DNA from 3 places in the Streptomyces sp. NPDC059201 genome. Region 2 is predicted to be linked to each of the others. Evidence: riboswitches for the same ligand, from Rfam matches in the RefSeq annotation. Region 2 holds a riboswitch; each other region holds the start of a gene.

Region 1 (6,639 bases), on a different contig from region 2:
GGTGGAGACGTTCACCTTGGTCATGCCGGCGGCCACGGCTCGGGTGAGCAGCGGGTCGGGGACGCCCGACGAGCCGTGCAGGACGAGGGGGACGTCGACGGAGGCGCGGAGCCGGGCGATCAGTCCGAGGTCGAGGACGGCGTCCCGGGTGACCATCTGGTGGACGCTGCCGACGGCGACGGCGAGGGCGTCGACGCCGGTCGCGGCGACGAAGGCGCGGGCCTCGTCGGGGTCGGTGCGGACGCCGGGGTCGTGGGCGCCGCCCTTGCCGCCGACCTCGCCGAGTTCGCCCTCGACCCAGACGCCGTGCCGGTAGCAGTGCTCGACGACCTCGCGGGTCGCGGCCACGTTCTCCTCGTACGGGAGCCTCGCCGCGTCGAACATGACGGAGCCGAGGCCGAGTTCCACCGCCTCGTGGACGAGCTCCGGGCTCTCGGCGTGGTCGAGATGGACGGCGGCGGGGGTCTTCGCGGCGCGGGCGAGCGCGAGGCAGGCGAGCGCGACGGGTTCGAGGCCGCCGTGGTAGCGGACGGTGTTCTCGCTAATCTGGAGGACAACGGGCCGGTCGGCCCGCTCGGCTCCGGCCACGATGGCCTGGGCGTGCTCCAGTTGGAGGACGTTGAACGCGCCCACACCGGCGCCGCCGGCGCGGGCCCGCCGGACGATCTCGTGGGTCGGGGTCAGTGGCATGGTCCTGCTCCGGTGACGGGGTGGAGGGTGGGGGCCTTGCGGGCGGGGTCGCGGGCGGGTCTCGGTGCGGGGCCGGGCGGTACGGGTGCCGGGTTCAGGCGCCGGCGTCCGCGAGGACGACGGAGCGGGTGAGGTTGCGGGGCCGGTCGGGGTCGAGGCCCTGGGCCTCGGCGACCGCGACGGCGAGGCGCTGGGCGAGGACGAGTTCGGCGAGCGGGTCGAGAGCGCCGGCGACGAGGGTGCCGCCGACCGCGCGGATCTCCTCGGCGAGGCCGTCGGGCAGGGGGCCGAAGCTCCAGGCGACGCGCCCGGGGCCGGTGATGCTGATGGGCCCGTGGCGGTACTCCATCGCCGGGTACGCCTCCGTCCAGGCGCCGGCCGCCTCGCGCATCTTGAGCCCGGCCTCCTGGGCGAGGCCGTAGGTCCAGCCGGTGCCGAGGAAGGTGAACTGCCCGGCCTCGCGCACGGCGGCGTCCAGCGGCCGGACGAGGGCGAGTTCGGCGTCGTCGGCGGCCCGGGCGACGGGGGCGACACCGTCGGGCAGGGCGTCCTCGGCCTCCAGGTGGGCGCGGAGGAGGGCGAGGGCGGTGGTGGCGAAGCGGGTCTGGACGACCGACTCCTCGTCGGCGAAGTCGAGGACGGCGACGGCGTCGGCGAGGTCCATGACGGGGGTGGCCGGGTCGGCGGTGATCGCTCCGGTGGGGACGGTTCCGGCCAGCCGGGCGAGGACGGCGAGGACCTCGCTGGTGGTGCCGGAGCGGGTGAGGGCGATGACCCGGTCGTAGCTGCGGGAGAAGGGGAAGCGGGAGGCGGCGAAGGCGTCGGTCTCGCCGTGTCCGCCGGCCTCGCGCAGATCGGCGTACGCCTGGGCCATGAACCAGGAGGTGCCGCAGCCGATCACGGCGACGCGCTCGCCGCGCCGGGGCAGGGCGGGGGCGTGCCGCGGCAGCGTGCGGAGCGCCTCGCGCCAGACGGCGGGCTGGGTGGCGATCTCAACGGTGGTACGGGAGGGGGCCATGCACACTCCTTGCACGAAAGAGACAGCAGTGATGCGTGAGAATGCTCAGAACGAGCAGTATTCAAGCAGATTCACGCATCTAAATGCCAGGGTATCCCCCACGCCGCCGGAGACCCGGAGCCGCACCGGCGGCGGGACGGTCACGCGCCGGAGCTCGCACGACAGGCCCTCGACCGACTTATTGGTCGCACCTGATACCAATTCCCCTACAGGTTGGACCAGGCTGAACGAGCACGACCTGCCTGTTCACCAACCCCTTACCGCACGTGCGTATACCTTTGGGCGCCGCTCCCCCATCATGGCTGCCGACACGCCCGCAGGGGCACACCGTGACAGGAGGGGCGGGGCATGCTTCCCATCAGCCGCAGAGGGTTCGTCGGGATCGGGGCGGGGCTCGGTGCCGGGCTCGTCGCGGGGGCCGCACTGCCCCCGGCGACGGCCTCGGCCGCCGCGCGGGCCGCGACCGGCACCCTGACCGACGTCCGTCACGTGGTGATCCTCATGCAGGAGAACCGCAGCTTCGACCACTACTTCGGCACCCTCCGGGGCGTGCGCGGCTTCGGAGACCGCGCGGCGGGGAACATCCCCGGCGGCTGGGGCACCTTCCAGCAGCCCAACTGGGGCGGCCGGCAGTTCCCCTGGAAGCTCAGCGACACGCCCCCGGCCGGCGGGGTCGACGGCGAGACGCTCGCCCAGTGCAACGGCGACCTGCCGCACAGCTGGACCTCGCAGCACGCCGCCTGGAACAAGGGCCGGCTCGACAACTGGGTGACCGGTGTGGGCAACACCCGCACCCTCGGCCATCTCGACCGCGAGGACATCCCGTTCCACCACGCGCTCGCCGACCACTACACGATCTGCGACGCCTACTTCTGCTCGGCGCTCAGCGCCACCGGCCCGAACCGCACCTTCCTGTGGAGCGGCAGGATCGACGCCTCCAGCAAGGACGGCGGGGACGAGTCGGGGCTGACCTGGGAGACGTACGCGGAGGCGCTCCAGCGGGCCGGCGTGAGCTGGAGGGTCTACCAGAACGCCCAGGACAACTACGGCGACAACGGCCTCGCCTACTTCAAGAAGTTCACCGACGCCCGGCCCGGCGACCCGCTCCACGACCGGGGCATGGCCTCGGTCCCGAAGGTCACCGGCTCGACCCCGGACGACATCGCCGCCGCGATCCGCGCCGACGTCCTCGCCGGCACCCTGCCGCAGGTGTCGTGGGTGGTGGCCAACGAGGCGTTCTCGGAGCACCCGTACGCCCCTCCCGGCGACGGCGCCCACTTCGTCGACCTGGTCTACCGCGCCCTGGCCGCGAACCCCGAGGTCTTCGACTCGACGGTGATGTTCCTCAACTACGACGAGAACGACGGCTTCTTCGACCACGTGCCGCCGCCGGTCGCCCCGCCCGGGACCCCGGGCGAGTACCTCGACGGCGTGCCGATCGGCCTCGGCTTCCGCGTCCCGATGCTCGTCATGTCGCCGTGGACGCGGGGCGGCTGGGTCAGCTCGGAGGTCTTCGACCACACCTCCGTGCTCCGCTTCCTGGAGACCTGGACCAGCGCCCTCGGCACCCCGGCGGCCTGCCCGAACATCAGCGCCTGGCGGCGGAAGGTGACCGGCGACCTGACCGGCGTCTTCGACTTCTCGAACCCGGTGTACGGGGTCCCCGGCGGCCTCCCGTCGACGACGGAGGTCATCGGCATGGCCACCTGCGGCCCGCTCCCGAACCCCGCGCCGCAGAACAACGCGCTGCCCGCCCAGGAGCCCGGCACCCGCCCGGCCAGGGCGCTCCCCCTACCAGCCGAACGGCAACCTCGACCGCTTCGAGTTCGGCGCCGCGGGCAAGATCCTCGCCTGGTTCTCCCTGACCAACCAGGGCCCGCAGGCCCGGCGGGCCGCCCACTTCTCGATCCACCCGCACCAGCACCGGGACACCGCCGCCTGGCAGTACACGGTGGACCCCGGGACGACCACCTCCGACTACTTCAACATCGGGCTCGGCTCGGGCTCGGGGAAGTACGACATCTCGATGATGGGCCCGAACCGCTTCCTGCGCCGCTTCATCGGCGACGCCTCCAAGGCGGGCAAGGCGATCGAGGTGGCGGCGCGCTTCGCGACCGAGCCGGGCACCGGGAAGACGGCGATCTGGTTCAGGATGACCAACACCTCCGCCGGCCCGGTGACCTTCACGATCCGCTCCAACGCCTACCGCGCGGACGGCGCGTGGACGTACACCGTCCCCGCCGGCTCCACGCGCGAGGACTTCTTCAACGCGGTGGCGTACCACGACGGCTGGTACGACTTCACGGTCCTCGCCGACATCGACGGCACCTGGTCGCGCCGGTACACCGGCCACATCGAGACGGGCGCCCCGAGCGTCACGGGCTGACCGCGGGGCGCGCGGGGCCTCGCGCTGGCTCTGGCCCTCGCCCTCGCCCTCGCCCGTCGCTCAGCGGCCGGCGAGGGCGGCGCGGTGGATGGTGGCGTCGACGAGCGCGAGCGCGTCCTCGGCGGTGCGGCCCGGGGCGCGGTTCCAGGGGCCGATGAGCCCGTGCCACCCCCGCGACCGCAGCTCGGTCATGATCCAGGCGCCGGCCTCGTTCATGGTGGACGCGCTGCCGTGACCGAGCCGGTGGGCGGCGAGCAGGGCGCCGCAGAGACACCGCGCGCCGCGCGCGTCACGCAGCTTGTACGGGGTGTTCTGCCAGCCCCACTCGGTCAGCACGCGGCGCGCGTAGGCCAGATGGACGGAGGGCCGTACGTCGGCCCGGCCGACCCGGCGCCAGACGTGCAGCCGGTCCGGGAGGACGGCCCCGATCCTGCCCGGCAGCGGGCGCTCGGTAGGCGGGGCCGGAGGCAGCGCGTCGAGGGCGTCGGCGACCAGCTGATCGACGGGGACGGAGAGCAGGCTCCGCCAGGCTTCGGGGGCGGGTGGGACCAGGCGCTCCCAGGCGGCGGACTCGTACAGGCGGGCCGCCTCGCGGTCGAGGGCGTCGGGGTCGAGCTGCGCGGTGGACGTCAGAACAGGAAGTGACATTCCTACATCATTGGGACTGATTGTCCAGTTTGCGACTTATGCCACCCGACCGGCACCCTCGGCTCTGACTATCGACATGACGACGCATTGCTCCGCAAAAGGCATCAGATTCCCTATTCGGACATTGCGCCGCCCAGTGACGCGACTCACTCCGCCCCGGCGCAACCCATCGTCCGATTCCCCACGAGCCATGCGCCGCAAGGGATTCCGACCGGCCCGCCGAAACCGTCGATCTTGAATTCCGGCCGGTCGATCTTTACCTCCCCATTTCTCGCGCATTCCCATCTTGTTCCCCGCCGCATTCCTCGCCTACGGTCACCTCTATTCGAGCGGATCGCCAAATCCTGCCACCGCCCGAAAGACCTCCCATTTCACCCGACGGCAGGAGCGGGGGACCCACCACACCGCCGGTCCGGCCATCCGGAACGGCTCGGGGTGAAGCCGCGTGCGCGCGGCCGGACATCTCCAGTCCGAACCCGACAGCTCACCTCGCAGGCGCCGGAGAGGAAACCGTCATGCCCGCTCACGGCAAGCACCGCCGCCCCCGACGCCGTACCGTCACCCGAGGTCTCGCCTTCGCGGGCACCGGCGGAGTCGCCCTCGCCCTGCCGCTGGTCGTGCCCGCCACGGCCGGCGCCCAGCCCGCCGCTCCCGCCCTCGCGCCGGCCGCCGCCGTCGCGGCTCCCACCGCGCGGACCGCCGCCGTGGCGCAGGCCCCCGCGGCCGTTCCCGCCGCTCCGGCCGCCGCGCGCGCCTACACCGTGGTGAAGGGCGACTCGCTTTCCCTGATCGCCCACCGAAAGGGAATTCAGGGCGGCTGGAAGTCGCTTTACCAGGCGAACAAGAAGACCGTGGGTGACAATCCGTCACTCATTCACCCCGGTCTCGAACTGACGATTCGTCGGGATTCCGCCAAGGCCGCGCCGAAGCCCCAGCAGACGGCCCGCAAGAGCGCGGCGAAGCCCGCGTCCGGCGGTTCCGCCGAACGGGCGAGCCGCTCCGCCGCCCGCGCCGCGGCCCCCGCCGTCCAGGCCGCCCCGATCGCCGCCACCCAGTACGCCGACAACCTCGACGGCTGGATCCGCGAGTCGCTGGACGTGATGGCCCGGTACGGCATCCCCGGCTCGTACGAGGGCATCCACCGCAACATCATGCGCGAGTCCTCGGGCAACCCCCGCGCCATCAACCTCTGGGACTCCAACGCCGTGAAGGGCACGCCGTCGAAGGGCCTCCTCCAGGTCATCGACCCGACGTTCGCGGCGTACCACGTGCCGGGCACCTCGCTCGACCCGTACGACCCGGTCGCGAACATCACCGCCGCCAGCAACTACGCGGCCGACCGGTACGGCTCCATCGACAACGTCAACGGCCCCTACTGATCCCGCCCGTTCACGGCCGCACGGAAGCGGCCGGTGAACCAGTCCGTCGCCAGCGACGCCACCTCCTCCAGGGCCCCCGGCTCCTCGAAGAGGTGGCCGGCGCCGGGTACGACCTCCAGCCGGCTCTCGCAGCGCAGCAGCGCCTCGGCCCGCCGGTTGAGGTCCAGGACGAGGTCGTCGCTCCCGCCGACGATCAGCAGTGTCGGGGCCCGGACCCCGGCGAGACGCTCCCCCGCCAGGTCGGGCCGGCCGCCCCGGGACACCACGGCGGCCACGTCGTCGCCCGGGTCCGCCGCCGCCCACAGCGCGGCGGCCGCACCCGTACTCGCCCCGAAGTAGCCGCGCGGCAGACGTTCGATACCGGGCGTCCCGGCCGCCCAGGCGGCGGCGCGGCCCAGCCGCTCGGCGAGCAGCGGGGTGTCGAAGACCCGTGAACGGTCGGTCGCCTCGGCCTCGGTGAGCAGGTCGAAGAGGAGAGTCCCGAGCCCCGCCCGGTTCAAGGCGGAGGCGACCTCGCG
Region 2 (6,639 bases):
GACGGGCCGGTCGAGCTGGCGACCTGGCGGTACGCGACCACCGCCCTGACCATCGGCGGGCAGCCGATCCCGGCCGGCGACCCGGTCCTCGTCGTCCTCGCCGCCGCCGACCGCGACCCGGACCGCTTCGGCGCCCCGGACACCCTCGACCTCGCCCGCAAGGACAACCAGCACCTCGGGTACGGGCACGGCATCCACTACTGCCTGGGCGCGCCGCTCGCCCGCCTGGAGGGACAGACCGCGCTCGCCACCCTCCTGACCCGCCTGCCGGACCTGCGACTTGGCGTCGATCCGGACGAACTGCGGTGGCGCGGCGGGCTCATCATGAGGGGATTGCGGACGCTTCCGGTGGAGTTCACCCCTTCCGCACCCCCGCAGGGCACGTGACGGCGTGTCAGAAATGTGATCTTCACGTGATCGCGGAGCCATCGACTTGTGACGGACGTTCGAATGCGGCTACGTTCGCGCCTACGTTCGGCGCCACCCCAGCCGTTCCCGCACTCCCCCGCCGTCACGCGAAAGGCCCCGACATGCTTTCCGGAAACGGACGACACCGTCGACCCCGCCAGGCTCCCGCGCTCGTCGTCACCGCCGGAGTGACCGGATCCGCCCTGGCGCTGCCGCTGCTCGCCACCGGCTCCGCCTCCGCCGCCGACGCGGCCACCTGGGACCGGGTCGCCGCCTGCGAGTCCGGCGGCCAGTGGAGCGCCAACTTCGGCAACGGCGCGTACGGCGGCCTCCAGATGACGCAGGAGGCGTGGGAGCGGTACGGCGGACGCGCGTACGCCCCCAGCCCCGACCTCGCCAGCCGCGCCCAGCAGATCGCCGTCGCCGAGAAGGCGCTCGCCTCCGGCAGCGCCGACTGGGCCACCTGCGCGCCCATCGCGGGCCTGAAGAACGACGGGAAGCCCACCGGCGTCCAGCCGGGCCCCGCCGTCCAGGAGGAGGACGAGGGCGGAGTGGCGCCCGAGTCGAACTGGACCGGCGGCACCTCCGCGTCGGCCTCCGGGTCCGCCTCCACGCCCGCGGCTTCCACGCCCGCCGCCTCCGCGCCGTCGAAGGCTCCCGCGGTGGGGGAGAAGGCCGAGAAGGCCGCCGAGAAGGCCGCGGAGAAGAAGGGGACCGCCACCGCCCCGGCGACGCCCACCGCGCCCGCCGGCTCCGCCACGCCCACGACCCCGCCCCCCGCGGGCACGGTCACCCCGCCGGCGAGCACCGCCCCGGACGCCACCCCGGACACGCCCACCGGCACCACGCCGGGCACCCCGGGCACCCCGGACGCCTCCACGGGCACGCCCGGCACCCCGGGCACCCCCGTGACGTCCCCGGACGCCTCGGAGACGCCCCTGGCGCCCACTGCTCCCACCACTCCCACCACCCCCGTGACCCCCGGTACGGACGGGTCTGACGTGTCGTCGGCCACACCCGGAACGGGCAAGCACCGGGGCGACGCCGCCCCGGAGGAATCCGGCGTAACGGACGCATCGCTGGAATCCGGGCGTCATGCCGTAGCAGCGGACAAGGTCACCTCAACCCCCGTCAAGGCGGACGTAAGCGACGCCTACACCGTGCGGCCGGGTGACAGCCTGTCGGAGATTGCGCAGGAGAACGATCTTGCGGGCGGCTGGGACGCCCTCTACGACGCCAACCGCCATACGGTCGGGGTCGATCCGGATCTCATCCTCCCTGGTCAGAGCCTTGAGCTGACGGTCCCTCCGTCGGAGAAGTGAGGCCGTTTCAGGGGCTTATGTCCGATTTTGGGAAAGTGAGACATGGGTCTCTTCGTCCCAACTGGCGTGTCACGTCCGCAAACTTTGCTCCCGTCAGCTCTCACCTGCGCAAACGAGGGCTGACGGAGTGCAAGTAAGGGCGTTTTGTCCGTCGTAAGCCTCTTTGAACTTCGAGCACCTGTGTGTCTACGGTCGACACCGCTCGCCACCGCGGGCCCCGTCGACCGAAACGCCGAGTCCTGCCGTCGGTCGCCGGGAATTGTCGTCGCGAAAGCGCCGTAGGCAGGAGTGGGGGACCCAAGGTTTGCGCCGGTCCCGGCCGTCGAGACAGACGGCCGATCGACCGGCTAGGGGTGAAGCCGCGTGCAAGGACACGCGGCCGGGCGCACTCTTCAAGCCCGAACCCGACAGCTCACCTCACAGGCGTCGGTGAAGAGGAATCTCATGCTGTTCTCCGGCACGGGCAAGCGTCGTCGTCCCTCCAAGGCCACTCGCGTCGTCGCCCTCGTCGGCGTCACCGGTGCGGCCGTCGCCGCCCCGCTGATGGCCGCCGGCACCGCCTCGGCCGCCACCGCCTCCGAGTGGGACCGCGTCGCCCAGTGCGAGTCCGGCGGCAACTGGTCGATCAACACCGGCAACGGCTACTACGGCGGCCTCCAGTTCTCGGCCTCCACCTGGGCCGCGTACGGCGGCACCGCCTACGCCTCCACCGCCAACCAGGCCAGCAAGTCCCAGCAGATCGCCATCGCCGAGAAGGTCCTCGCGGGCCAGGGCAAGGGCGCGTGGCCGAGCTGTGGCGTGGGCCTCTCCGGCGCCTCGTACGACGGCGGTTCCGCCGAGTCCGCTCCGCAGCAGAGCGCCCCCGAGCAGAACACCCAGCAGAGCGCCCCGAAGCAGAGCGCCCCCGAGCGCTCCACCGAGCAGCCCGCCAACCGCAGCGAGCAGCGCCAGGCCCCGAAGAAGGCCACGCAGCAGCAGGCCGCCCCGCAGGCCGCCGCCAAGAAGACCGTCACCACCCCGACCGGCAAGACGGTCAAGAAGGGTGACGGCGAGTACAAGGTCGTGGCCGGCGACACCCTCAGCAAGATCGCCCAGGCGCAGGGCGTCGACGGCGGCTGGGCCGAGCTCTTCGACCTCAACAAGGACGTCGTCGACAACGCCGACCTGATCTACCCGGGCCAGCAGCTCCACCTGAAGTGAGCCCCGCGGCACCCGTGAGTCCGGCGGCTCACCGGTGCCCGACGACCCTCCCGCGGTGACCACCCCGGTCCCGAGCCCCCTTCCCCCGTGGCTCGTGACCGGGGTTCTGCCGTTACCGTCCAGTAGATCCCAGGGCTTTCGTCCCTCGATACGTGCTCTTGGGCCCTTTTTCGTCCCAGGGGACGGGCGGTCGGCTGGCCGGAGCGCCGGAGCCGGTTAGGCTCATGTCGCAAGGCGAACGAGACCTTGCGACCCATGCGTCACACCTAGCGTCACATCCCAGAAGGAGATGCTCGTGCCGTCCATCGACGTCGTCGTAGCCCGGGAAATCCTGGACTCCCGAGGCAACCCCACGGTCGAGGTCGAGGTCGGCCTCGACGACGGCAGCACCGGCCGTGCTGCCGTGCCGTCCGGTGCCTCCACCGGTGCGTTCGAGGCCCTGGAGCTTCGCGACGGTGACCAGAACCGCTACCTCGGCAAGGGTGTCGAGAAGGCCGTCCTCGCCGTCATCGAGCAGATCGGCCCGGAGCTCGTCGGCTACGACGCCACCGAGCAGCGCCTGATCGACCAGGCCATGTTCGACCTGGACGCCACCCCGGACAAGTCCTCGCTCGGCGCCAACGCCATCCTCGGCGTCTCCCTCGCCGTCGCGCACGCCGCCTCCGAGGCCAGCGACCTCCCCCTCTTCCGCTACCTCGGCGGCCCGAACGCGCACCTGCTGCCCGTTCCGATGATGAACATCCTCAACGGTGGGTCGCACGCCGACTCCAACGTCGACATCCAGGAGTTCATGATCGCCCCGATCGGCGCGGAGTCCTTCTCCGAGGCCCTGCGCTGGGGCACCGAGGTCTACCACACCCTCAAGGGCGTCCTGAAGGGCAAGGGCCTCTCCACCGGCCTCGGCGACGAGGGCGGCTTCGCCCCGAACCTCGGCTCCAACCGTGAGGCGCTCGACCTCATCCTGGAGGCCATCAAGCAGGCCGGCTACGTGCCCGGCAAGGACATCGCGCTCGCCCTCGACTGCGCCGCCTCCGAGTTCTACAAGGACGGCAAGTACGAGTTCGAGGGCAAGGCCCGCTCCGCCGCCGAGATGACGGAGTACTACGAGGAGCTCGTCTCCGCGTACCCGCTCGTCTCCATCGAGGACCCGCTCTTCGAGGACGACTGGGCCGGCTGGAACGTCATCACCGAGAAGCTCGGCGACAAGGTCCAGCTCGTCGGCGACGACCTCTTCGTCACCAACCCCGAGCGCCTCGCCCGCGGCATCGAGGAGAAGTCCGCCAACGCCCTCCTGGTGAAGGTCAACCAGATCGGCTCGCTGACCGAGACCCTCGACGCCGTCGAGCTCGCCCAGCGCAACGGCTTCAAGTGCATGATGTCCCACCGCTCCGGCGAGACCGAGGACGTCACCATCGCCGACCTCGCCGTCGCCACCAACTGCGGCCAGATCAAGACCGGCGCCCCGGCCCGCTCCGAGCGCGTCGCCAAGTACAACCAGCTGCTGCGCATCGAGGAGATCCTCGACGACGCCGCCGTCTACGCCGGCCGCAGCGCCTTCCCGCGCTTCAAGGGCTGATCGCGGGGGCCGACGGGCCCCGGCACCGTAGTTCCGTCCGTCCCCGCACCCGGTCCCGTACCGTGTGCGGGGACGTACGTATGACCAGGGGAGGCGACACCGCATGGCCGTGAAGAACGGGGACCGGTTCTCCACCGCGACCCGGATCAGGCTGCTCGGCGAGCAGACCGCGGCCCGCGTCTACCGCTCCCAGACCCGCCGCCAGGCCCGGCGCTCCCGGCTCACCGGCCGCGCCGCCTTCCTCGCCCTCGTCGTCTGCTCCCTCGTCGTCGCCCTCGCCTATCCGATACGGAGCTACGTCTCCCAGCAGGGCGAGATCGCCGACCAGGAGCGCAAGGCCGCCGAGGCCGCCCGGCGGGTCGAGGAGCTCCGGGACGAGAAGGCCCGCCTCCAGGACCCGGCCTACGTCCGCCGCCTCGCCCGCGAACACCTCCACTACGTGCTCCCCGGCGAGACCGGCTTCACCGTGAACGACCCCGGGGCGGCCGACCGCCCCCGCGCCGACCAGGGCACGGCAGACCGCCCCTGGTACGACAACCTGTGGGACGGCGTGGACCACGCCGACCGTCCCTGACGACGCCCGACACGACCCCACGAACAAGGCAGACATGCACACGCCCCCTCCGCAGACCGAACGCACCGAGCCCACCGAGGCGGACGTCGCCGCCTTTGAAGCCCAGCTCGGCCGGCCGCCGCGCGGCCTGCGCGCCATCGCGCACCGCTGCCCCTGCGGCAACCCGGACGTCGTCGAGACCGCGCCCCGGCTGCCCGACGGCACCCCCTTCCCGACCACGTACTACCTCACCTGCCCCCGGGCCGCCTCGGCCATCGGCACCCTGGAGGCCAACGGGGTCATGAAGGAGATGCAGGCCCGGCTCGCCACCGACCCCGAGCTCGCCGCCGCCTACCGCGCCGCGCACGAGGACTACATCGCCCGGCGCGACGCCATCGAGGTCCTGGAGGGCTTCCCCAGCGCCGGCGGCATGCCCGACCGCGTCAAGTGCCTGCACGTCCTCGTCGGCCACTCGCTGGTGGCGGGCCCGGGCGTCAACCCGTTCGGCGACGAGGCCCTCGCGATGCTCCCCGAGTGGTGGGCCAAGGGCCCGTGCGTGACGCCGTGCGGGGACGAGAAGGAGTCCGCGGAATGACCCGGGTCGCCGGAATCGACTGCGGTACGAACTCCATCCGCCTCCTCGTCGCCGACATCCACCCGGAGACCGGCGAGCTCGTCGAGCTGGACCGGCGGATGACGATCGTCCGGCTCGGCCAGGACGTCGACCGGACCGGCCGGCTCGCGCCCGAGGCGCTGGAGCGCACCTTCGCCGCCTGCCGCGCGTACGCCGCGGTCATCGAGGAGCTCGGGGCCGAGCGGCTCCGCTTCGTCGCCACCTCCGCCTCGCGCGACGCCGAGAACCGGCAGGACTTCGTCGACGGGGTCGTCGCCATCCTGGGCGTCGAGCCCGAGGTGATCACCGGCGACCAGGAGGCCGCGTTCTCCTTCGCGGGCGCCACCGGCGAGCTGCACGGCGACGACCGGCGGCTGGTCGTGGACATCGGCGGCGGCTCCACCGAGTTCGTGGTCGGCAACCGGCACGTCGAGGCCGCCCGCTCCGTCGACATCGGCTGCGTCCGGCTCACCGAGCGGCACGTCCGGCACGACCCGCCGACCGCCGAGGAGGCCGAGGCGATCCGCGCCGACGTCCGCGCCGCCCTCGACCTCGCCGCCGGGACGGTGCCGATCACCACCGCCGACACCCTCGTCGGCCTGGCCGGATCCGTCACCACCGTCGCCGCCATCGCCCTCGGGCTGCCGGAGTACGACTCCGAGAAGGTCCACCACTCCCGGATCTCCGCCGCCCAGGTCGCCGAGGTCACTGCCCGGCTGCTCGCCTCCACCCACGACGAGCGGGCCGCGATCCCCGTCATCCACCCCGGCCGGGTGGACGTGATCGTGGCCGGAGCGCTCGTCCTCCAGGAGATCGTGGAGCGGGTCGGAGCGGCCGAGGTCGTGGTCAGCGAGCACGACATCCTCGATGGGATCGCTCTATCCGTGGCATAGCGGGCAGCTATCGAGGGGTCCCGCGGCACCCCGCCGGAGCAGCTTCGTGAAGTTCTTCACAAGGAAAGGGGTCC
Region 3 (6,639 bases), on a different contig from region 2:
CGGGGGCCGAGCCGCGCCAGCCGAAGAGCAGCGGGGCGGTGCGGATGGAGCGGACCAGCTCGGCGGCGTCCCGGTCGGTGGCCGGGACCAGCCGGTGGGCGGTGTCGCCGAGCAGTTCGGAGGCGGCGCCGGAGAGGCCGAAGGAGAGCACGGCGCCGACGGCGGGGTCGATCGCGGCGCGCACGACGGTGTCCACGCCGCGCGGCGCCATCGCCTGGACGACGGGCTGGAGCTCCTCGGGCTTGCCGAGGGCCTCGGTCAGCTCGGCGTAGGCGGTACGCAACTGCTCCTCGGTCGCCAGGTCGAGCCGGACACCGCCGAGGTCGGGGCGGTGGCGCAGGTGCGGGGCGGTGGTCTTGAGCGCGACCGGGTAGCCGAGCCGGGCGGCGGCCGCGACGGCCTCGCCGGGCCCCGGCGCGGGGAGCGTGGGGCGGACGGCGATGCCGTAACGGCCGAGCAGTTCGCCGGCCTCGTCGGCGGTGAGGCTGACCCCGCGGGACTCCTGCCCCGCGCCCCGCTCGCCGAGCACCCGGTCGATGAGCGCGGCGGCTCCGGCCTCGTCGATGGCGTCGTACTCCGGCACCCGTCCCGGCTCCGCCGCCTGCCGCCGCCACTGCCCGTACCGCACGGCCTCGGCGAGCGCCCGCACGGCCCGCTCGGCGGCGGGGTAGGCGGGGATGTTCCGGGTGGGGGCGGGTGTCTCCTGTGCGTCCTGGTCCTCTTGCTGTACGGGGGCGGGTGCGGGCGCGGCCGCGGTGGTGGCCATCGGGCGGCGGGTGCGCGGGGACGTGGGGCGGGTGCTGGTGGCGGCGGACAGGGCCTCGGCGAGGCCGCCCATCTCGACGTGCACGACGACGACCGGCTTGGCGGCCCCCGCGGCGCCGCTCCCGGCGACGGCCTCGCGGAGGGAGGCGGCCAGCACCTCGGTGGTGCCCTCGATGCCGACCCAGGGGATCGCGGTGACGACGACCGCGTCGCACGCGTCGTCGGCGAGGGCCGCGGCGAGCGCGTCCCGGAAGTCGGCGGGGGTGGCGGCGGTCGTCAGGTCGAGCGGCCGCTGCGGGCGCAGCCCCTCGGTGAGGCAGGCGTCGTACGTGAGGAGGCCGAGGGACTCGGAGTTGCCGAGGATCGCGACGCGCGGTCCGGCGGGCAGCGGCTGCCCGGCAAGCAGCACACCGGCGTCGACGAGTTCGGTGACGGTGTCGACGCGGATGACGCCGGCCTGGCGGAGCAGCGCGGAGACGGTGGCGTGCGGGATGCGGGTGACGGGGACGCGGTGGCCGGGCGGGGCGCTGCCGCTGTGGCGGGCGCCCTTGACGACGACGACCGGTTTGACGGCGGCGGTGCGGCGGGCGAGCCGGGCGAACTTGCGCGGGTTGCCGATCGACTCCAGGTAGAGGAGGACGACGTCGGTCGCGGGGTCGTCGTACCAGTGCTGGAGGACGTCGTTGCCGGAGACGTCCGCGCGGTTGCCCGCGGAGATGAAGGAGGAGAGGCCGGCGCCGCGCCGGTGCAGTCCGGCGAGGAGGGCGACGCCGATGGCGCCGGACTGGGTGAAGAGGCCGATGCGGCCGGCGGCGGGCATCTCGGGGGCGAGCGAGGCGTTGAGCCGGACGTCGGCGGCGGTGTCGATGATGCCGAAGGCGTTGGGGCCGATGATCCGCATGCCGTACGAGCGGGCCTGGCGGACCAGGGCCCGCTGCCGCTCACGGCCGCCCTCGGTGCCGCTCTCGGCGTACCCGGCGGAGAGGACGACGAGGCCGCGCACGCCGTGTTCGCCGCAGTCGGCGACGACCTCGGGGACCCGCTCGGCGGGGACGGCGACGATCGCGAGGTCGACGGGGGTGCCGATGGCGGCGACGGAGGGGAAGGCGGGCACGCCGTCGAGTTCGGCCCCGGGGGCGTCGAGCGCGGGGTTGACCGCGTACACCTGTCCGGTGAAGTCGGCCTCCAGCAGGTTCCGCAGGACGGTGCGGCCGACGCCTCCGGGGGTGCGTCCGGCACCGACGACGGCGACCGAGCCGGGGGCGAGGAGCCGCTGGACGGAGCGGGCCTCGGCGCGCTGTTCGCGGGCCCGCTGGACGGCGAGGGAGCGGTCGGTCGGTTCCAGGTCGAGGTGGAGGCGGACGGAGCCGTCCTCGAAGCTGCGCTTCTGGGTGTAGCCGGCGTCCGTGAACACCTTGATCATCTTGGTGTTGGCGGGGAGCACCTCGGCGGCGAAGCGGCGGATGCCGCGCTCGCGGGCGACGGCCGCGATGTGTTCGAGGAGAGCGGAGGCGACGCCTCGGCCCTGGTGGGCGTCCTGGACGAGGAAGGCGACCTCGGCCTCGTCGGCGGGGACGGACGCGGGCAGGCCGCGGGCGTCGATCCGGTCGTAGCGGACGGTGGCGATGAACTCGCCGCCGACGGTGGCGGCGAGGCCGACCCGGTCGACGAAGTCGTGGTGGGTGAAGCGGTGGACGTCCTTGGCGGAGAGCCGGGGGTAGGGGGCGAAGAAGCGGTAGTACTTCGACTCGTCCGAGACCTGCTCGTAGAAGCTGACGAGCCGGTCGGCGTCGTCGGCGGTGATGGGCCGGACGCGCGCGGTGCCGCCGTCGCGCAGGACGACGTCGGCCTCCCAGTGGTCGGGGTAGGCGTGCTCCTCCGGGGCCGGTCGCTCCCCCGCTCCCGTCCCGCCCGGTCCGCCTGTCCCGGCCGTCCCGCTCGCACCGCTCGTCCCGTCCGGTCCGCCCGGTTCGTCCGCCTGCTCCGACGCGCTCCGCATGGGGCAAAGCCTACGGCGGGGGTCCGACACCGGCACCGTTCGCGCGCCCCCTCGTCGGCGGTACACGGCTCGCGCGGCCCGCCTTCCGCGGGCATGGTGAGGGGGGCCGAACGTCGCACGGATGCGGGACGAAGGTCGGCAGGAGCACGCCGCACGCCGTGAGAGACTGGTCTAGACAACCGCTGAAGACCTGAAGGGCAACACCATGGCTGAGCGCCGCGTCAACGTCGGCTGGGCCGAGGGCCTGCACGCCCGCCCCGCCTCCATCTTCGTCCGTGCCGCCACGGCCTCCGGTGTCCCGGTGACCATCGCCAAGGCCGACGGCAACCCGGTGAACGCCGCGTCGATGCTCGCGGTGCTCGGTCTGGGCGCGCAGGGCGGCGAGGAGATCGTGCTCGCCTCGGAGGCCGAGGGTGCCGAGGCCGCGCTGGAGCGCCTCGCCAAGCTCGTCGCCGAGGGTCTCGACGAGCTCCCCGAGACGGTCTGACGGTCTGACCCAGCGGGTCGATCCACGCTCTTCCCGGACGGCCGTGTCCCCGGAACTCCCGGCGGACACGGCCGTCCGGCATTTCCGGATCCAGGCATTTCCAGAGCCAGGCAATTCCATTTCCTGGCAGCACGAAAGACGCCCCGGAATTGCTATTCTTTGTATACGGCGCCCGTGTTAATTCCGGACGCTCGCCGTGTTGACGGCATGTTGCGAAACCCTCACACGGCCCCGCTCCGGCCTTTTCAGCCGGTGCAGCGGAAGCGTGTGCTCGGCGTGCAGGGCGGTCAGCGCGCGGGCCCGCTCGGCGTCCCCGCGCGCGATGGCGTCGACGATCGCCCCGTGCTCCGCCCAGGCGTCGACGGGCCGGTCCGGCTGGTCGACCGCGTACATCCAGGCGATCTTGTGGCGCAGTTGGGTGAGGAGGGCGGCGAGCGCCGGGCTCCCCGACGCCTGCGCGAGCGTCTCGTGGAACCAGCCGCCGAGCGCCCGCAGATCCTCGCCCTGCCCCCGGCGGGCCCGCTCCTGCCCCAGCCTGACCAGGCCGCGCAGCACCTTGAGGTGGGCGTCGGTGCGCCGCTGGGCGGCCCGGGCGGCGCCGAGCGGTTCGAGCAGCGCGCGTACGTCGAGGAGGTCGGCGGCCTCCTGGTCGGTGGGTTCGGCGACCTGCGCGCCCGCGTGCCGGCGGCTGACGACGAAGCCCTCGGACTCCAGGGTGCGCAGCGCCTCGCGGACCGGGACGCGGGAGACGCCGTAGCGGCGGGCGAGCTGGTCCTCCGTCAGCCGGCTGCCACGCTCGAAGATCCCCGAGACGATGTCGTCCCGGATCGCCGTGCATACCGATTGCGCGGGAACCCGCATGTCCGACCTCCGCTTTCACTCCGCGCGCACCGAATTCGAGCGGCGCTGTTTCCGCGACTCTATTGCAGTGCGCCGGAAATTCCGATGCCCCCTCGGAATTCGTCCGGTTCGCGGCAGCGACAGCACCTGCCCCGGGGGTGACGAAAAGGCCCCGGCTCGTGGGAGCCGGGGCCGTTTCGGGGTGGGGTGACGGGTCAGAGGCTGACGCCGCGGGCGCGGAGGTACGCGACGGGGCTGATGTCGGAGCCGTAGTCGGCGCTGGTCCGGGCCTCGAAGTGGAGGTGCGGGCCGGTCGAGTTGCCGGTCGAGCCGGAGATGCCTATCTGCTCGCCGGGCTCGACGGACTGCCCGACGTAGACGCCGATGGACGACAGGTGGCCGTACTGGGTGTACGTGCCGTCGTTCATCCGGATCACGATGTTGTTGCCGTACGCGCCGCCCCAGCCGGCCTCGACGACGGTGCCGGAGCCGACCGAGACGACCGAGCTGCCGTAGGCGGCGTGGAAGTCGACGCCGGAGTGGCTGCCGGAGGACCAGAGGGAACCGCCGGTCTTGTAGCCGGTGGAGACGTACGAGCCGGAGACCGGGAGGTTGAAGGAGGCGAGGCGGCGGCGCTCGGCCTCGCGGGCGGCGCGCTCCTTCTCCTCGCGGATCTCCTGCGCGCGGGCCTCGGCCTTGCGCTTCGCCTCGGCGCGCGCCTTGGCCCGGGCCTCGGCCTCGGCGGCCTCCTGCTCCTGGGCGGCGGCCTGGGCGCTGATCTGGTCGGCGATGGACTCGTCGGCGATCACCTGAGTGAGGCCGGTGTCCTCGGCGGAACGGTTGTCCGTGTCGGCGGCGAGCGCCGGGGAGGCGAGGGTGCCGACGACGCCGGTGGTCGCGAGGGCGGCCACGCCGGCGAAGCCGGCGCTGCGGCGAGCCAGTCGGCTCGCACCACGGTGCTTCCCGGTGGCACGGGTGAACGCCAAGACGGTTCCTTTCCTTCCTTCTCGCCTACCGGGTTAGCTGACGGGTTCGGAGCAGGAAGGTCTCCTACGGACCCCTCCGCGCGGCGAAGGCGTCCGATTCACCCCAGGGACTGAGTGGGTCCCCGGCTCCCCAGGCTCGCGCCTGACGGGGACTCGGCGATGGCTGTCCGGGTGCCGCGGGTGCGGCGCGTGCGTCGGGTCGGACAGCCGGGTCGACGCTAGGCCGGACGGATGTCGATCGCCAAACAGACACGCCCATTTGTAAGACATGCCACAGGGCATACGATCACCCTTGTCTCATAACGGATAAAGCGGAGGTCTCCGACGCAACTTCGCATCGGAGACCTCCGCCGGGAGCCGACGGCGGGTCAGCTCACCACGGTCACCTCGCCGATGCCGAGGGCCCGGACGGGCTCCTCGATCTGCGCGGCGTCGCCCACCAGGACGGTGACGAGCCGGTCCACCGGGAAGGCGCTGACGACGGCGGCCGTGGCCTCGACCGTGCCGGTCTCGGCGAGCCGGGCGTACAACCGCGCCTGGTAGTCGTCCGGGAGGTGCTGCTCGACCTGGTCGGACAGGGTCGCGGCGACCGACGCGGCCGTCTCGTACTTGAGCGGGGCCACGCCCACCAGGTTCTGCACGGCGATGTCCCGCTCGGCGTCGGTGAGACCGCCCTCGGCGAGGGTGCGGAGCACCTTCCACAGGTCGTCGAGGGCCGGACCGGTGTTGGGGGTGTCGACCGAGCCGCTGATGGCGAGCATCGAGGCGCCGTGCCCCTCGCCGTCCGAGCGGAGCACCTGCCCGAAGGAGCGCACGCCGTACGTGTACCCCTTCTCCTCGCGCAGGACGGCGTCCAGACGAGACGTCAGGGTGCCGCCGAGGCAGTAGACGCCGAGGACCTGCGCGGCCCAGACGGCGTCGTGGCGGTCCGGACCGATCCGGCCGATGAGCAGCTGGGTCTGGACGGCCCCGGGGCGGTCGACGATGACGACCCGTCCGGTGTCGTCGGCGGTGATCGGCGGCATCGGGCGCGGCGCGGCCGGCTTGCCCGCCCAGCCGCCGAGGGTCTCGGCGAGGACCTTGTCGAGGTCGACGCCGGTGAGGTCGCCGACGACGACCGCGGTGGCGGCGGCGGGCCGCACGTACCCGTCGTAGAAGGCGCGGACGGCGGCGGCGTCGATGACCTCCACCGTCTCCTTGGTGCCCTGGCGCGGCCGGGACATGCGGGCGGTGGCCGGGAACAGCTCCTTGTAGAGCTGCTTGGCCGCGCGCCGGCTGGGGTTGGCGGCCTCGTGCGGGATCTCGTCGAGCCGGTTGTCCACCAGGCGCTTGACCTCGTCCGGGTCGAAGGCCGGGGAGATCAGGGCCTCGGCGACGAGCCCGAGCGCCTTGTGGAGCCGGGAGACCGGCACCTCCAGGGAGACCCGGACGCCGGGGTGGTCCGCGTGCGCGTCGAGCGTGGCGCCGCAGCGCTCCAGCTCGGCCGCGAACTCCTCGGCGCCGCGCTCGGTGGTCCCCTCGGAGAGGGCGCGCGCCATGATGGTGGCGACGCCGTCGAGCCC

The links. Region 2 has a riboswitch for cyclic di-AMP ahead of ACFXMG_RS27675 (transglycosylase family protein). Riboswitches for the same ligand answer to the same signal wherever they lie in the genome.
Region 1: it holds a riboswitch for cyclic di-AMP, as region 2 does, so the genes downstream of both, ACFXMG_RS13390 (transglycosylase SLT domain-containing protein) here and ACFXMG_RS27675 (transglycosylase family protein) in region 2, are expected to answer to the same signal.
Region 3: it holds a riboswitch for cyclic di-AMP, as region 2 does, so the genes downstream of both, ACFXMG_RS18665 (M23 family metallopeptidase) here and ACFXMG_RS27675 (transglycosylase family protein) in region 2, are expected to answer to the same signal.

What each region holds. Positions count from the first base shown of each region.
Region 1 is NZ_JBHZBB010000003.1:686,966-693,604, forward strand. Features, by position in the region: gene ACFXMG_RS13370 (ketose-bisphosphate aldolase) at 1-690, opposite strand, end outside; gene ACFXMG_RS13375 (SIS domain-containing protein) at 785-1,708, opposite strand; partial or broken gene ACFXMG_RS13380 (phosphocholine-specific phospholipase C) at 2,057-4,094, shown strand; gene ACFXMG_RS13385 (hypothetical protein) at 4,155-4,742, opposite strand; cyclic di-AMP (ydaO/yuaA leader) riboswitch at 5,068-5,253, shown strand; gene ACFXMG_RS13390 (transglycosylase SLT domain-containing protein) at 5,258-6,121, shown strand; gene ACFXMG_RS13395 (phosphoribosyltransferase family protein) at 6,115-6,639, opposite strand, start outside.
Region 2 is NZ_JBHZBB010000009.1:283,311-289,949, forward strand. Features, by position in the region: gene ACFXMG_RS27665 (cytochrome P450) at 1-387, shown strand, start outside; gene ACFXMG_RS27670 (transglycosylase family protein) at 531-1,730, shown strand; cyclic di-AMP (ydaO/yuaA leader) riboswitch at 1,995-2,171, shown strand; gene ACFXMG_RS27675 (transglycosylase family protein) at 2,175-2,930, shown strand; gene eno (phosphopyruvate hydratase) at 3,220-4,506, shown strand; gene ACFXMG_RS27685 (septum formation initiator family protein) at 4,610-5,080, shown strand; gene ACFXMG_RS27690 (DUF501 domain-containing protein) at 5,115-5,654, shown strand; gene ACFXMG_RS27695 (exopolyphosphatase) at 5,651-6,565, shown strand.
Region 3 is NZ_JBHZBB010000005.1:119,358-125,996, reverse strand. Features, by position in the region: gene ACFXMG_RS18680 (GNAT family N-acetyltransferase) at 1-2,764, opposite strand, end outside; gene ACFXMG_RS18675 (HPr family phosphocarrier protein) at 2,970-3,251, shown strand; gene ACFXMG_RS18670 (GntR family transcriptional regulator) at 3,429-4,112, opposite strand; gene ACFXMG_RS18665 (M23 family metallopeptidase) at 4,307-5,077, opposite strand; cyclic di-AMP (ydaO/yuaA leader) riboswitch at 5,085-5,246, opposite strand; gene ACFXMG_RS18660 (M16 family metallopeptidase) at 5,446-6,639, opposite strand, start outside.